DNA from 3 places in the Paenibacillus favisporus genome. Region 1 is predicted to be linked to each of the others. Evidence: a T-box and tRNA genes for the amino acid it is inferred to sense, from the RefSeq annotation. Region 1 holds a T-box; the other regions hold tRNA genes.
What was found. The T-box of region 1 lies ahead of argS (arginine--tRNA ligase). A T-box ahead of a tRNA ligase gene usually reads a tRNA of that ligase, here a tRNA-Arg.
Positions count from the first base shown of each region.

Region 2: it encodes a tRNA-Arg, which carries the amino acid that the T-box ahead of argS (arginine--tRNA ligase) is inferred to sense. The anticodon was not compared.
Region 3: it encodes a tRNA-Arg, which carries the amino acid that the T-box ahead of argS (arginine--tRNA ligase) is inferred to sense. The anticodon was not compared.

Region 1 is NZ_JBEPLV010000003.1:172,886-176,366, reverse strand. It holds gene argS (arginine--tRNA ligase) at 1-1,591, opposite strand, end outside; T-box leader at 1,652-1,902, opposite strand; gene ABID47_RS13965 (PqqD family protein) at 1,986-2,384, opposite strand; gene ABID47_RS13960 (OPT family oligopeptide transporter) at 2,389-3,481, opposite strand, start outside.
Region 2 is NZ_JBEPLV010000007.1:56,127-59,607, forward strand. It holds gene tig (trigger factor) at 1-553, opposite strand, end outside; gene ABID47_RS26575 (hypothetical protein) at 695-1,636, opposite strand; tRNA gene ABID47_RS26580 (tRNA-Arg) at 1,898-1,971, shown strand; gene ABID47_RS26585 (Gfo/Idh/MocA family protein) at 2,402-3,421, opposite strand; gene ABID47_RS26590 (sugar phosphate isomerase/epimerase family protein) at 3,463-3,481, opposite strand, start outside.
Region 3 is NZ_JBEPLV010000007.1:84,976-88,456, reverse strand. It holds gene ABID47_RS26720 (hypothetical protein) at 1-150, shown strand, start outside; gene ABID47_RS26715 (hypothetical protein) at 188-535, shown strand; gene ABID47_RS26710 (DUF4870 domain-containing protein) at 814-1,107, opposite strand; tRNA gene ABID47_RS26705 (tRNA-Arg) at 1,249-1,322, shown strand; gene ABID47_RS26700 (hypothetical protein) at 1,396-1,860, shown strand; gene ABID47_RS26695 (MraY family glycosyltransferase) at 2,028-3,020, opposite strand; gene ABID47_RS26690 (sugar phosphate isomerase/epimerase family protein) at 3,476-3,481, opposite strand, start outside.

The DNA.
Region 1 (3,481 bases):
TGACAATCCGTTCCTTGTTGTAAAAATGGTTGAACGCTTGAGCCACATCCAGCGCATACCGCGCCATCACCGACGGCTCGTTGTTCTGGATTCCGCGCTTCAGCTGATCCGGGAAGCGGGTCAGCAGCTTCAGCAGCTCCCATCCGGAATCTCCGAGCTGGCCGTCAACCGCTTGGGCAGGCCCGGCCGTTCCACTCTCCGGTTCCCCGGCCGTGCGTCCTTTGGACAGCACGCTTTGGGTACGCGCATACGTGTACTGAAGATACGGCCCTGTCTCCCCGTCGAAATTCAGCGCTTCCTCCAGGGAAAAATCCACTTCGTTCTGGCGGTTGTTTTTCAAGTCCCCGAAAATAATCGCCCCGATGCCGACCGCCTCCGCGACCTCCTCCTTATGTTCGAGGCTGCTGTTTTTCTCTTCGATGATTTGCAATGCCCGGGCAACCGCCTCATCCAGCACTTCCTCAAGATAGACGATCTTGCCGCGGCGGGTGGACATTTTCTTTCCTTCAAAGCGCATCAGGCCGAACGGCACATGCTCGCATTGATCCACCCAGTCTGCCCCCATACGGCGCAGCACGGCAAATACCTGCTGAAAGTGCAGCCTCTGCTCGCCGCCCACGACATACAGCAGCTTGTCACCTTCCAAGACATCGTGCCGGTAAAGGGCGGTTGCCAGGTCACGCGTCGGGTAGATGGTCGTTCCGTCCGTTTTGATGATCAGGCAAGGCGGCATCCCCTCCTCATCCAGGCGTACGACCAGCGCGCCCTCGCTCTCTTCAAGCAGATGCTGGTCGCGCAGCTGATCCACGACGGCACCCATCTTGTCGTTGTAAAAGCTTTCTCCGAGCGTATAGTCGAAGCTGACGCCAAGGCGATCGTACATCCGCTGAAACTCCTCCAAGCTGACGTCCACGAAATATTTCCAGAGCCGGTAAGCTTCCTCATCCCCGGATTCCAGCTTCCGGAACCAGTCCCTGGCCTCCGGCTCCAGCGTCTCATCATGGGGTGCTTCCTCATGAAACTGAACGTAGAGCTTCAGCGATTCCTTGATCGGATTGGCCGCAATGGCTTCATCGTTCCCCCAGCGTTTGTATGCGGCGATTTGCTTGCCGAACTGCGTGCCCCAGTCTCCCAGATGGTTGATGCTGGCCACGTCGTACCCCGCCAATTTGTACATGTTGTACAGGGCGGCGCCGATCATGGTGGAGCGCAGATGCCCGATGCCCATCGGCTTCGCGATGTTCGGCGAGGACATATCGATGAGCACTTTTCCTCCTTTTCCCAGGTTCGGTCTATGATCCGACGCCGTTAACTCGTCCATGATTTGCTGTTCATAACGCTTCCGGTCCAGCCTGAAGTTGACATAAGGGCCGGCGGCCTCCGCCTGTATTCCGTTTCGCCCGTCAAAGTGGGCAGCCAGCTCTTTGGCGATGTCCGCAGGCGATTTTTTAAACGTTTTGGCCAGCGTAAAGCATGGGAAAGCGACATCCCCCATCTGCGGCTGCGGCGGGATTTCCAGCAGATCCTCGATTTGCTGCTTCGTCCACGGCACGTGCGGCTCGAGCGCCGACGCGATCCATTCCTGTAACATAACAATCATCCTTTCCGTATCGTAACGACTATCAAAAGTCAAAAAAGCCCCCGTCTCTAATATAGAGACGAGAGCTGAATTCCCGCGGTACCACTCTAAGTAAACGGTCCATGCGCAAGCACGGTATCCGTTTCCCTTGAAGCCTGTAACGGCGGCTAACCGGACCTCTCTACTCCGCACCCATCTAGCGGTTTTAGTTTCAAAAGGCCGTCTCCCGGGTGCGCTTCATGAATCGCGGCATACCGGCTTCCACCATCCCCGGCTCGCTTGATGCCCTGACGCTTCACTACTCTCCCGTTCCATGACGTTCAATTTTCCAATAGTATACACGGGGGACAGCAAAGAATGCAACACCCCAATTTCCTGCCGCAGGATTGCCTGTTCATGTTACCTCTTATGCATCCTGTGCCCGTTGGCAGGAATCACCGGGACGGCATACGGCCAAATCGTTCATTTCCAGCAGCTCGATAAACTTGACCAGCCTTGGCAGCAGCGGCTCCGCCTGCTCGCCGAACCGGGCATGGAGCTTGCCTGCGATATCCGCCACCGAGTGGGAACCGTCGCAGCAGGCGGCCACTTCACTGCCCAGCGCATCCAGCCGGATTTGGACGACCGCCGGCTGTTTCAGCCATTTGACCGACTGGCAGGCCAGCCATCCCTCCCGCGGCACGGACAACGTCACGATCCCTTCGGTCTTCTTCCACTTCACCTTCGAATGCAGCACCGGAACCAAGTCCAGCAAGTTGATCGGTATTCCCGCGGTGTCCTTCCGCTTTTTCCGGTAGCCCAGCATGTTGCTACACCTCCCGCTTCGACACGACGGACTCTTTCTTTTGCCGGAGAGAGATCCAGGCCAGCATCACGACGACAAGAAGGAAAACGACCAGTGGAAGCACATTGCTAGAGACCAGGACGTCTCCCGGGATCGGAACGCCTAGCCAGATCAGGATCGCAATGATCACCCCGATCAGCGATTCGCCGGCGATCAGGCCCGAAGCCAGCAGCGTCCCCGTTTCCACCCGGGCTTTGAGCAATCCGGCATCTTTCCGCGATCGCCATTCCACAAACCAGCGAACGATACCGCCGACCATGATTGGGGTGCTGACATGAATCGGCAGATAGATGCCGACCGCTACGGTCAGCGAGTTGAGACCCAGGAACTCGAATACAACCGCCGAAGCCGCACCGATAAAAATCAGCTCCCACGGTAAATTGTTCGACATGATCCCCTCCACGATCAGCCGCATCAATACGGCCTTCGGCGCTGGGAGCTGCTCGGATCCGAGTCCGTAGCTTTCGTTCAGTACGGACAGAATGAAGCCGATCACCAGACCGGATACGAGTACCCCGATCATCATGGCCACCTGCTGCTTCCAAGGCGTCCCGCCCACCAGGTAACCTGTTTTCAAATCCTGGGAAATGTCCCCGGCCACAGCCAACGCGACGCAGACGATCGCTCCAACCGTCAGTGCGGCGATCATTCCGCCCATACCTGATAACCCGGTCATTTTAAAAATAAACGTTACGATGAGCAGCGTCGCAATCGTCATGCCGGACACGGGTGAGGAGGAGCTGCCTACCAGGCCAACAATCCGGGAAGCGACCGTTACGAACAAAAAGCCGAAAATGGCAATGGCGATCGCACCAATGATCCCCACGTCGGTCAGCGGGGCAAACGCGATGATAATGACGAGAAGCGCAATCATGATCGTCACCCAAAAGCCGGGAATATCGAACTGGGTGCGGTCAAGCGCAACCTTCTGCTCGTTTCGTTTGCTCAAGCCGGACAAAGTTGCGGCCAGCGAACTGAACAGCATGGGCAGGGTTTTGACCAGCGTAATCAATCCACCTGCCGCCACTGCGCCCGCGCCAATGTAGCGGATGTAGCCC
Region 2 (3,481 bases), on a different contig from region 1:
CAGCTTGTCCGCCTTCAAAAGGAACGCCGTCAACAGATCCGTCGAAGTCGATCACGGCGATGTCTCCGTTCTCGGCAGAGCCTTCGTCGATAACCGACAGTTCGGCATGACGTTCTTGCAGACGCTTCAGTTCAGCGTCAAGCTCTTCGTCCGAAACTTCAACCTTTTGTACCGGAACTTCCACGCCTTTGTATTCGCCCAAAGTTACTTCAGGCTTAACCGTTACTTTCGCTTTGAATTTGAACACTTCGCCTTTCGCGAATTGGTCAATTTCCACTTCAGGACGGTCTACAGGGAAGATGTCAGTTTGGTCGACAGCTTCTGTGTATACTTCAGGAAGCAAAATGTCGATTGCGTCTTGATACAGAGCTTCGACGCCATAACGGGCTTCGAAGATCGGCCGAGGCACTTTACCTTTACGGAAACCAGGCACGTTAGCCTTTTTTGCTACTTTATTAAAAGCTTTGTCGAGGGCTGCAGCTACACGGTCTGCTTCCACTTCGACTTCAAGAACGCCAAGGTTCTTCTCTATTTTTTCCCAGGTTGCTTTCATTTTATGCTTTCCCCTCCAAAAATAATTCACATGTACTTAAGTTATCAGCACGCACAGAATAACCATTATAGTATAAACAACATTGCCGTGTTTTTCAAGGGCAAGCCCTTGGCAACTCTTCAGGTAAACGTTTCCGATCGCCTACTCTTGCATACCGGCCGACACGAACTGCCTGAAGCTTCGATAAGCCTGCTCAAAACGGAAGCGCATCGTGTCCGTGATCCCGTACATCGCCCGGGACTCCTCTTCGTTGCGGCTGCCTGTGAGGCTCTCGGTGACGATCTGATGCAGGGCAGCCGCCCAGATGTCGATCGTCGTGTCGTCCTCGTCAAGGATCGAACGGTAATCCTCCGTCCCGTAGATCGCCATAATAAACTGCGACCACAGCTCTTGAGCAAAATAATACAGCGTCGGCTCCTGCACTTCGGTCTGCGCAGCCACGCGCTCCGTTACCATTGCCACCTGCGGCGGAAACTCCTCAGGCGTCAAAGGCACCGTCTCCATATCGACGCTTACCTGCTCCTGTCCGCGCTTAAACTGCACCGTGCCCTGCATACCGCGCTTGCGCAGCGTTTGAAGCACCCTGAACTGCAGCAGCGGATGAAGGCGAGCCTGCATCAGCCACCCCACCAGCTTGTCGTCGATATCCGAGCCTTCCAGATAGGACAGCTGCTCGAGAGCGAGCATGGTCTGCTCCGATAAAGGCTCTTCCATGGCGGTGTGCAACAGCTTGTCTGCGTAATGCTGGTCTTCGGCCAGCTTGGCCCGCACGTTCTGCCGTTTCATTTCTTCCTCGTCGGGCTCCTCCTCATGCTCATAAGAGTCCAAGCCTGCACCCTGCCCGCCGCCGTGATTCATATATTGTGGAAAAGCGGCTTCCAGCCATTCCAGAAGCGCCTGCCATTCTTCATAATGCCTCTCATCCTGCCCTTGGCACTGCAGCAGGAAACGCAAAAGCTCCATCGCTTCCCCGTACCGTTCATTTTCCAGCATGACGGTCAGCTGAATCTGATAGAAGTCGAGCGTCTTTGGAAAAAGAATGACGTTGTCCTTCGCTGGGGAAATATGTTCTTTAATATGTATTCCCTCCTTTCCCCGTGCTTGTGCAAATAATTGTTGATTATAGCATACCTCTTTCAACTTGAAAAAAAACATGTGAATGGACGGGGAATCCATTCGTTCTATGAAAAACGTATAGAAACCATTAATAATATAAACGGGGATTGAAACAACTTTTTTATCTTGCCCTAAGAACAGATGAGGGGGACTATGAGAAAGGAAAGAAAAACATATTGATATTATCAAAAATATATGTTATGATCTTTCTTGCTTGAATTTTTTCATGTCCCAGTAGCTCAGCTGGATAGAGCAACGGCCTTCTAAGCCGTCGGTCGGGGGTTCGAATCCCTCCTGGGACGTATAGAAGCTCTCCTTATTGGAGAGCTTTTTTAGTTCCAGGAGGGGTTATGAGAACCCCTTAGGCGGTTCGTCGGAGCATAAGCTTCGATAGCATCCGCTTCGCAGTCCGCCCGTTAGGGCGGTATCCCGAGCTGGGACGTAAGAAAGCTCTCCTTATTGGAGAGCTTTTTTTAGTTCCACGAGGGAATTGAGAACCCCTTAGGGGGTTCGTCGGAGCATACGCTTCGGTAGCATCAGCTTCGCAGTCCGCCCGTTAGGGCGGTATCCCGAGCTGGGACGTGTTTTTGCGTCCATAGGGATGAGAACCCCTCAAGGGGTTCGTCGGAGCATACGCACCGATAATCTCCTCTTTCGCCACCCATTCGCTCACCTGAACACAAAAAAGAGGACCCCAAGTTTTACCCCAAGGTCCTCTCTATTCCATGCTTGTTACAGCTTCACGATTTTGCCTGTGTCCTGCGATTCAAACGCGCCCAGGATGACATTCAGGGAGCGCAGACCTTCTTCGCCGGAAATTTGCGGCGGCGTGTTGGTCAGGATCGATTCCACGAACGCGTCGATGACGCCGCTCGGTACTTGCTTTTCGTTCGTCGCCATGGCGCCGACCTTGTACGTTTCCACAGTGCCGTTGGTCAGCTCGACGATAACCTCGTCGCCTTCAACGGTTCCGATCTTCATGCAGCCGTTTTCGCACCAGAGCACCGTACCGTTGTCGCCGGAACGGTAGTGCGTCCAGCTCGCCATCAGCGTGCCCACAGCTCCGCTCTTCATGCGCACGATGCAGGTCGCATTGTCGTCTACGTCCGTACCTTCTTTATGTACGGTACCGATAAAGCCGGCGACTTCCACGATTTCATCGTTCAGCAAATAGCGGATGAAGTCGGATTTGTGCACGCCGAGGTCGCCCATAGCGCCCATGATCGCTTCATCTTTGCGGAAGAACCAGCTGTCGCGTCCGTCGACGCTCCAGCTTTCCGGACCGCCGTGGCCGAAAGACGTGCGGAACGTCAGCACTCTGCCGAGCTTGCCGGAATCCAGAATTTCTTTTGCCTTCACGTGAGGAGGCATGAGGCGCTGATTGTGGCCCACCATCAGGAAGACGCCGTTTTTGCGGGCCGCTTCGATCATCTGCTCCCCTTCTTCCTTCGTGGTCGCCATCGGCTTTTCCACCAGGACGTGCAGCCCGGCATTCGCTGCATCGATGCTCATCGAAGCGTGAAGGTAGTTCGGCGTACATACGCTGACGGCGTCAAGCTTCTCGTTCTTCAGCAGTTCCTTGTAGTCGGTGTATGCTTTGGCACCATACTGTGCCGCCACTTCTTCAGCGCGCTCCTTGAGCGGATCCGCGAAAGCAACCAGTTCCACATTCGGGTTCGCTGCGTATTCAGGAATATGTCTGCGCTGGGCGATGGCGCCGCAGCCAAAAACCGCTACTCTAATTTTACTCATGGATACAAATCTCCCTTTCTTCGGCTCTGATCTTCATTAAATTAAAATTGGTTCAGGTAG
Region 3 (3,481 bases), on a different contig from region 1:
TATACGTTTCCATGGCCGGATACGCCGGAGGATGACGTCAATTCGCAGTACACGGAGAGCCTGAACAAGCTGTACCGGAAAATATACGAATATGGTACGGCAGAAACGCGCCAGCATCTAACGGAGAACAAAATGCTGGGTTATACTTGATTTCTGAATTCCGGCTGACCAGGGAGAGGAGGAAAGCATGTATTATATTAAGGATGCCAAGGTGCGGCGGATGACGGAGCTGGACGGGGTCCGCTGCGCCGAAATCGGCGTGCTGCCAGGAGCGGTAGACGATCCCGCGCTTTTGGCTTATGTGGCCGAATCGTCGCCGGGCTGTTACGGCCTGATCCGGCTGATCCGCAACGATGCCGACACAGAGCTCGACTGGTACGACAACAGTATGCATCAGGCGTATACCGATGTGACGATGCAGGCGTTCGAAGGCAGCTTCTTTCTGACGGCCGACGAGGAGCGGGACCTGTTCCTGCGCGATCTGATCTCTTTTGGGAACGTAGAGGAGGATCTGCGGAGCAGGTTCGCAAAGTAAACGCAGCCATAATTTTAGGAACATAGCCGGCAGACTCCCGCCCCATACTATGGTTTAGGGGAGGTGAGCTAAATGGCGGACTTCACGAACAAAAAAGGCAAGAGAAGTAAATACGCCCGACAAAACGCTTTTGCGGGTGGAGTGACGAGCAGAAATTCGAGAAATTTGGCTGTGCCCCATAACCCAAGACGTTTTGGCAACCAGTAACCTCCTTGAACCATGCAAACCTCCGGGGATATCCCCGGAGGTTTGTTCAGCTATTCTTAGCTGTTCACGCTTTACGCATATTCGCGAAGCACCTGAATGCCTTTAACGATGTTGTACACAAACGTGCCGAAGTAAATAACGCAGAACAGCAGGATATATCCCAGGATCGAGCCGGCATGGTGGGCTGCCAAAGTAAAAAACAGCAGCGGTACGGCCGCAATGAATGGCAGCAGATGCGAGAGCAGCGCTCGCTTGGCATGCCTGGCGACGTATTCGTCCCGGACGGCGATCCATACGATCACCGGCAGGATAAACGGGGCGAAAAATATGCTGAAGTAGGAAAGTGAAGATAACAACTGTCGCATGGGAAGTGCTCCTTTACAACGTATTTTGTTATGATATTACCCATAGTATTTCCCGCCAATCGGCTTTCTCATTTTCCTCTTGAAAAATTGGCTAAATGCGGTATAATAAATAACGCATTCGCTTTTTTTATTACATAGCAAGTCCCAGTAGCTCAGCTGGATAGAGCAACGGCCTTCTAAGCCGTCGGTCGGGGGTTCGAATCCCTCCTGGGACGTACAAGGAAAGCCCTCACTCGAGGGCTTTTTCTTTAGATATAAGCAACTGGAGCGAGAAGGGAGAGAGACCGGATGAATCAGGATATTAAAGTATCACAGTGGACCGCACTGCTGATCGAGCAGGCGAAGCGGGCCGGACTGTCCGCGGCCGCCATCGCTGAGGCTGTCCATAACAAGGACGCTGAGCCGTTTATCCAGGCTGGGCTTGAGGGCGAGCGTTATGCCAACCTGTTCGGCTACTCGGAGGAACACGGGGAGCCGCTGGCCCAGGCGGCAACGGAAGGCTACCGCATGACGTTTAACACGCGGAACGGGCTGAAAAACTGGCTGGTGCAGCGTTTTGGACTGGATGAGGAAAAGGACTTTGAGGTTGGCGAGGGCGTGATTCACGGGCTGCGGCTCACCTTGGAACAACTGGCTGCATTGCAAAAAGCACTGGCCGTAAATTGGGTGATTGCCGGATCGCGCGACCTTCCGGGCGGCATGGTGGAGCTGGATTTGTCCATTCGTGCCCTTCAATCCGCTTCTCAAGCCTAATTCGATCTAAATAGGCGTATGCCGGTTATTCATAATTAAAGGGGCTGTCCCATGCTGTCGTGTCATGCACGACGGTGGGCAGCCCCTTTGTCATTTCGTTTCAATAGCTCCCATAGAACGATTCCTGCTTTCTTCCTTGTTAACCACGCCTAGCCGGAAGTTCCCCGCTAACTGATCAACATCAGGATGATCGAGGACAATGACAGGCAGGCACTGAGCAAATAGATGAACACGACCGCCTGCTTCGGGCTCAGCCCCCAGGACAGCAGCCGGTAATGGAGCTGGCTTCGGTCGGCCTTGTACACCGGCTTGCCGTCCCGATACCGTTTGATTACAACGTAAATGTTATCGAAGATCGGCACGCCAAGCGCCAGCACAGGAACGAGAATGGAAATGACGGTCACCTGTTTAAAGGCTCCGTCCAGGGCGATGATGCCGAGCATGAACCCGATAAACGTCGCGCCTGCATCCCCCATGTAAATTTTGGCGGGCGGCTTGTTGTATCTCAGATAACCGAGCGTCACCCCGACCAGCAGCACCGCCATAATCGCGGAATGGGACTGGCCTTTGGCAATAGCAACGATAAACAGCGTAAAGGCCGAAATGGCGGCCACGCCTCCGGACAGCCCGTCCAGCCCGTCCATAAAATTAATGACCGTCGTGACGCCGAAGATCCACAGAATCGTCAAAATAAACTGCAGCCACTCCGGAAACACGACCATATGGCCGGCGAACGGAACGGTGATCCCTTCGAATGAGATCCCTGAATAATAGACGATCACCGCAGCGCCTACCTGCACGAGCGTTTTGGGCAGAGCGGCAAAATCCTTGCCTTTCGTCTTGTACCAGTCATCGATCATGCCGATGCCGAGGATGAGCAGCGAGCCGGCCACAATGCCGGCCATTTCCTTGTCCCAGTGTCCGGTCAGAACGATGTAGGGAACCATAAAGCCGAGAAAGATGGCGATGCTTGCCAGATGCGGTACGGGTTCCTTATGTATTTTGCGAGTGGTGGGCCGGTCGACGAAATCAACCCGGATCGCGAGCTTCCTTAAAGGAGGGATCAAAGCCAAAACGATAACAAGCGATACAATAAATCCAATTACATACACAATGGTCAGGCCTCCAATACTTAGCTTTGCAATTTGCTGTCGTTTCATTCAAAGTCTCTGGTTGGGTTTCGGATACAGTTAAATGTAGCATTTGTATTTTTAACTAGAATAATCGCTATTTTTGCAAAATACAACGATAAAATATTTAATATTTCCATAACATTCCAATCAACCGCTTTTTGCGATTCTAGTAGAAAATAGGTCTATAGCACTTATGCTAATAGAAGAAGGGTGAGCCGATGTTGTCATCCTGCTGACCGCCGGGCTACATCGGAAACATAAGCTTCGGTGCTGAAAACCGACCTTTTGGAACATGCACTTATATGTATTCATACCGAAATAAGCTTTGAACTAGGAAAAAAGGGCTGTCTTTCGGCATAATGACTCTGCCGGCGAGACAGCCCTTTAAGGTTGACTGATTTATCAGCTTATTCAGCGAAACTGAACGCTTGAGATGACTGCAAGCCAATACCATTGGCTGAAGGTGGTCAGGATGTTTGCCCTCAACG